One region of the Faecalibacillus sp. H12 genome, then DNA from elsewhere that is predicted to be linked to it. Evidence: a T-box and tRNA genes for the amino acid it is inferred to sense, from the RefSeq annotation. Region 1 holds a T-box; the other holds one or more tRNA genes.

The links. The T-box of region 1 lies ahead of trpS (tryptophan--tRNA ligase). A T-box ahead of a tRNA ligase gene usually reads a tRNA of that ligase, here a tRNA-Trp.
Region 2: it has a tRNA-Trp gene. The T-box ahead of trpS (tryptophan--tRNA ligase) is inferred to sense a tRNA for this amino acid. The anticodon was not compared.

Annotation. Positions count from the first base shown of each region.
Region 1 is NZ_JABWDK010000020.1:4,240-7,665, forward strand. It holds gene HUU89_RS10920 (GGDEF and EAL domain-containing protein) at 1-320, opposite strand, end outside; gene HUU89_RS10925 (hypothetical protein) at 341-1,171, opposite strand; gene spx (transcriptional regulator Spx) at 1,196-1,663, opposite strand; T-box leader at 1,762-1,962, shown strand; gene trpS (tryptophan--tRNA ligase) at 1,996-2,991, shown strand; gene HUU89_RS10940 (hypothetical protein) at 2,999-3,426, opposite strand, start outside.
Region 2 is NZ_JABWDK010000056.1:305-3,730, reverse strand. It holds gene HUU89_RS14320 (HD domain-containing protein) at 1-407, shown strand, start outside; gene HUU89_RS14315 (manganese catalase family protein) at 442-1,062, opposite strand; gene HUU89_RS14310 (spore coat protein CotJB) at 1,020-1,301, opposite strand; gene HUU89_RS14305 (spore coat associated protein CotJA) at 1,294-1,428, opposite strand; tRNA gene HUU89_RS14300 (tRNA-Trp) at 1,536-1,609, shown strand; gene HUU89_RS14295 (LysR family transcriptional regulator) at 1,759-2,637, shown strand; gene HUU89_RS14290 (NAD(P)H-binding protein) at 2,723-3,426, shown strand, end outside.

The DNA.
Region 1 (3,426 bases):
CGACAATTGATCCAAATAGGAATACCGTCTTTTCCAATCCAACGATATTGTAAATCATGAAAATTTTTCTTTCCCGAAACCAACTGATTCATATCTGATAATAACATTTCTAGATCATCTTCATATACAAATTTTTTATGTGCTGGTAAAGAATCACTAAATTCATAGCTTGGAATATTAAATCTTTTCATAGCATGTGGTGAGATAAAATATATGTCTTTATCAAGATCCATTACAAATAAATAATCATCAATACATTGATCTAAAATAAGTATAATTTCTTTATACGTCTTTATAGCCTTTGCATCTAATCTATCCATAAATACCCCTTCTTTTTATACTAGTAATAATAATTATAACGATTTTTCTTTTTTAAAAAAGCATTTACAATTAATAAAATAATACCTACAAAGAAATAACTAGCTCCACATATATACATATATTTAATAGAAGTTAACTGAATTGTCATCGTAGAAGATGCCATTGCTGTTAATCCTAAAATTATCGTAAAAGAAATCAAGAATGTCATAATTCCACAAACCATATAACTTACTGATAAACATTTTGTAATCAATCTCTCTTGAACTGAAATTAAAATAAGATAAGCTGTAGAAATAACTAATAAAATAGCACTCACAATAATATGTGTAGAATTTTTAAAGCTATATACTTTCTTTACAATCTTATATGTTTCTCCAGATTGTTCCATCGTATTTTCTACTCGACTTAATACTTTATCTTGTAAACCTTGTAAATCCATTTGATTGATAGCTTGATCATAAAGTGTTGTAAACGTTTCTTCATTTATTGAAGGATTCAAAATAGAATATACCTCATTTTTTTTATCTTCTAAAACTTGCTTTAATAAAGTTTCATCTAGAGTAGATGATTGATTATTTAAAACAGTATCAATATATTCATTAACAAGTTCTTGCGTTTTTTCATCTTGTTGTAAAGAAGAAACAAGTGCTTGACTTTGGCTTTCATCCATATTCATCATACTTAAAACATTTTGACAAGTATCTTCTAAAGCATTTGTTACAGCTGTTGATTTAACAACTGTTGGTACCATATCATTAATAATCAAATGATTCATAAATAATGAAATTGCTAGATAAAAACATGAACAAATTAAAACAAGTGTCATTATAACTTTTAATATTTTTTTCATATTGTCTCCTAAAAAAGAATCCATCTATTGACTTGATTCCTTTTCTCTATCCCTTTCATATTCTTTTTTAAAATTCAAACAATCTTTATTGCTGAATTGTGGACAACGATCCATATCATGACATTCAGCTAACTTTCTAAGTTCTTTAGGAATAAAGACTCTTATTTCTTCAGAATTGTAACCAACTTGAAATCTTCTTTCATCAATCATAATTGGTCTTTTTAAAACTGATGGATTTTCCTGTATAAACTTAATTAAATCATTGATTTTCATTGAATCAATATCAATATCATTTTCTTTAATAATTTTGCTTCTTTTGGAAATAATATCATCCGTACCATTTTCACTACGTTCTAATAATTCTCGAAGTTCTGATTCTTTTAATAAAGTAGAAAAAATATTTTTTTCTACATAAGGTATTTGATTTTCATTTAACCAAGATTTTACTTTTCTACAAGAAGCACAACTTGGGGCGGTATATATACGTATCATACAATCACTCCTTTGTAAATAATTATACAACAATTTTAAACTTTGTATATCTTTTTTTAAATATCTTGATTTTTATAGATGAGCTCATTATAATGTTTTTAAAGACTTTGAAGGAACATAAGTAAATTATATTAAATGTTATAGAAAGCTTATGGTTGATGGAAATAAGCCATTGATATAATAGAAATTGGGGTTCTGGAGTTACAAAAGGCACGAGTCTTTTGTCGCTAATCGCGTTAAGATCAAGAGCGTATATTTTATACGAATTAAGGTGGTACCGCGTTTATAACGTCCTTTTTTAAGGACGTTTTTTATTTTAAGGAGGAAAATTTATGAAAAGAATGTTGAGTGGCATCAAGCCAACAGGAAGAGTAACTTTAGGAAATTATATAGGAGCTATTAAACCTTTTGTTTCTTATCAAGATGAATATGAAATGATTGTTTTTGTTGCTAACTTACACAGTATGACAATTTATCAAGAACCAAAGAATTTAAGAAAAAATACAAAAGATTTGATTTCTTTATATTTAGCAGCTGGATTAGATCCTAAAAAAGTCACATTATTTTTACAATCTGATGTTTTAGAACATGCTCAACTTGGTTGGTATTTAGGATGTATGGTGTCAATGGGTGAATTATCACGTATGACTCAATATAAAGATAAAGCAAGCAAACTTAAAAAAGATGAATCTATTGGAGCTGGTATTTTTAATTATCCTTCATTAATGAATGCTGATATTTTACTTTATGATCCAGATTATGTACCAGTTGGTGAAGATCAAAAACAACATTGTGAACTTGCTAGAGATATTGCTGAAAGATTTAATAATCGTTATAGTGAAACTTTCAAATTACCTGAACCACTTGTTCCAAAAGTAGGTGGACGTATTATGGACTTACAAAATCCTACAAAGAAAATGTCTAAATCTGATGAAACAGGTAAAGGATGTATTTATATTTTAGATGATATTAATGTTTCTAAAAAGAAAATCATGTCTGCTGTCACTGATAGTGATAACGCTATTTACTATGATGTTAAAAATAAACCTGGTATTTCAAACTTACTTACTATTTATTCTATTTTAAGTGGTGAATCTATTGATGCACTTGTAGAACGTTATCAAGGTGTTGGTTATGGTCAATTTAAAAAAGATCTAGCTGAAGTTGTAGGTAATGAATTACAAAAAATCCATGATAAATATAATGAAATCAATCAAGGTAACTATATCGATACAATTTTAAATGAAGGTGCTGATAAAGCACGTTATATGGCAAGAAAAAAACTTGCGAAAGTTGAAAGAAAAATAGGAATTACAATTAAGAAATAAGCATTGCTTATTTCTTTTTGTATTCCTTTTTAGTAAATTCATAGAATAGAATTTCATGTATAAATGTATAGCCCTTAGCTATTTTATTTTTTAAATGATTATATTTTTGGATACTTTGTGCATCTTCGATATTTAGCTGTCTACATAACATCAAAAAATCATCATAATTTTCCATATAAAGTTCATCAATTCTTTGTTCAATAAATTGCTTTTTTAACCTTTCCTCTCTTGTTAGACCATATTCTTTCATTTCTCCTTCATCATACATTTGATAATGAATATTAGACAGTTCTAAAGCAGCAATCTTTTTATTCATTTTATCACGATCACAAAAATCAAAAACACTTCGATAACAAAGCTTTCCTTGATCATCTGTTTCAATCGCTAAAGCATAATGACCATCTCCTATTGCAAATACTTTTTGACACAACTTTT
Region 2 (3,426 bases), on a different contig from region 1:
ACAAAGCTGTTCTTTTTACAAAAATGATGTTGAAGTGTTCACATGTTTATATTTGTGATGAAGATCGTTATGCGATGCAATATTTATCTTATGTTATTAAAAAAGCAGTTGATAGAGGTGTAGTTAAAGAAGATGATTTTTATCTTCAAGAAAAGAGTTTTATTGATTTATTAATAAAAGATAAAGAAATTAAACAGTTATGGGATGATTTTCGACAATTAAATTGTGTTTATAAAGGAAAAAATAAAGAGTTTTTTTGTAAACAAATACCGGCTAAAAAAAGATATATCGATGTTTATGTAGAAAATAAAGGGAGAATTTCTAAGATAAATAAGGAAATGGCTCAAGAAATACAAATGTTTTTAGCAACAGATTTAAGTGAATATTTGTGGGGAAAGTGTGAATAAGTGCATAAAAGGTGAATAACTTGAGTTATTCACCTTATTCACATGTTTGTTCACGTTTTGATGAAGTAAATGAGGGATTATAAGCGTAGTAGTTCTTCTTATTTAATTGACTCTTGACATATTCAAGTCCTTCAGCAAAACGTTGATAATGCACGATTTCTCTTTCTCTTAAAAAACGAATGACTTTATTGACGTCTTCATTTTTACTTAAAGCAAGAATGTTATCATAAGTGGTTCTAGCTTTTTGTTCAGCAGCCATGTCTTCTGTTAAATCAGAAATAGGATCTCCCACAGATTGGAAAGTATCGGCACTAAAAGGAATACCCGTACTATTTGTTGGATAGACACCTAATGTATGATCAGTAAAATAGGCATCTAATCCACCTTCTTTAATTTCTTGAGGTGTTAGACCATTGGTAAGTTGATAGAAAAGGGTACTAATAATTTCGACATGAGCAAGTTCTTCTGTTCCAATGTCTGTCAATAAGGCTTGAATTCTTGGATAAGGCATCGTATAGCGTTGATTTAGATAACGAAGTGCTGCTCCTAATTCACCATTAGGTCCACCAAGCTGTGAAATAACGATTTTAGCAGTTTTAGCATCAGGTTTTCTTACATTAACGGGATATTGCAAGCGCTTTTCATACAACCACATGTTGATCCTCCTTTCATCCAAGGAAATGGTTCATTAATATAGTTTTCAATATTCTTTCCGTCTCTATTTGTAAGAGCACCGCCATTTTTTAAATAAGTTTCTTTCATCTTTAAAAGATGCTTCATCCCTTCTTTATAATATTTTTTAGCTTCTTGATCATCGGGGTGGGTATCTAAAAACAAAGTAACATCTTGGATACAAAAATCCAATTTACTTATTTGTAATAATGTATCATCCACGTTGCATCACCCATGGTTTATCCAATTGTTTAAAAATAGTTCCTTTATCAAAAGCAACATTCATTTTATAGATATCTTTAAATGTTTGTATTTTGATAGAGGATATAGTTAATTCTAATTCATTCATATTTAACCTCCTCAAAATTATCTTATGAGACATTTTTTTTAATTTATAGGCAATTAACTATTGCATAATTGTTTTTTATATGATATATTAATTAGGCAAACCAAACTAGGGGTATAGTTCAATGGTAGAATACCGGTCTCCAAAACCGTTGATGTGGGTTCGACTCCTACTACCCCTGCCAGTTTGTGATAAACACATCTTAGATGTGTTTTTTATTTGTGTATTGTGAATATTGTTGTGAATAAAGTGAATAACTTAAGTTATTCACTTTTTTGCGCACAATTTGAACATTAATGTGAATAAAATGATATGATAGATAGGGTGATAAAGATGTTTAAACAAGTAATTTATTATTTTATAGCAGTAGTCGAACAAGGAAGCTTTTCAAAAGCAGCCAAAAAATTTTATCTATCACAATCAGCAATTTCTCAGCAAATCACAAAATTGGAAAATGATTTGGGATTTTCTCTTTTTGATCGTAGGACTTATTATCCAACATTAACAGAAGAAGGAAAAAGGTATTATGATCTTGCAAAGAAATTATTGAGTGATTATAAAAATGAATATAATGATATTAAAGAAAATTTACAAAAAGATGTGTTAACGATTGGGATTACAGGTCCTTTTGAAAGAAAGCATGTACCATTTATTGTTAAACAATTCAAAGAAAACGATGCTATTTCAATTGATATCAAAGCTTTTAATTTATTTACCTGTATTGAAAAATTAAACAATCGAGAAATAGATATTGCTTTTGGCTTAAGTAATAACTTTAAAAATTATCCAGATCTTATTTATCGTACAATTTATCATTCACATGTTTGTGTCGTTACTTCTTTAGAACATCCTTTAAGTCATAAAGAATATGTAACAATTAAAGATATCAAAAATGAACCTCTTATTGTTTTATCGAAAAAACAAGGAAAAGAGTACTATCATGATTATATGGAAGCTTTCCGTTTAGATGGAATGATTCCTTATATAAAAAAAGAAGTAGATGATTTAAATGAATATGTGATGGCTATTTCTTTAGGGGAAGGAATAGGACTTTCGGCCACAGAGGTCATTAGTGAAAATGATCAAGTAGCAGTGATTCCTTTAAAAGAAAGTCATCATCATGCTGATTATGCTGTAGGATATCGTCAAGATAATGAAAAAAAGGCGATACAACAATTTATGAAATATGTAGAAGATTATTTTAGACTATAAGAAAAACTTATAGTCTTTATTAATTTTTAAGGTCTATTTTATAAAAATATTCATGATATAATTTTCACATGTGGAGGTATGAACGATGAGTAAAATTGTTATTAATGGTGTTGATGGAAATTTTGGTTCATTAGTGGCTAAATACGCTTTAGAATTGATGAACAAAGAAGATTTAGTATTTACAGCACCTAAAGAAGAAAGTTTAAAAGAATATAAGGAACAAGGAATTCAAACAGCTATAGCTAATTTTAATGATCCTGAAGGACTTGTTAAAGTTTTTGAAAATGCGGATAAGGTTTTATTGATTTCAATGCCTTTTGTAGGTGAAAAAAGAAGACAAGCTCATAAAAATGCAGTAGATGCATGTGTGAAAGCAAATGTTAAACAAATTATTTATACATCTGTTTTATCAGCAGCACATCCATTTAACCCAAGCATTGAAAATGTAGATCATTCTTATACAGAAGCAATTATTCAAAATACATCGCTTGATTATATCTTTTTAAGAAATTCTCTTTTTGTTGAAGCATTTACAAGTGACTATTTAAGAGCAGTAGAAGCTAAAGAAACAACAATTTCTAAAAACATGGGTGATGGGCGTGTGTGGTTTATTTCACGTAAGGATTGCGCTTATGCAGCAGCTTGTGCTTTAAATAATCATTTATTACATCGAGCTGTTTTAAATATTAATGGTTTAGAACCACTATCTTATGAAGATTTCTTAGCTATTGGAAACAAAGCAACAGGAAATCATATCACTTATACAAGACTTACAGATGATGAACTTTA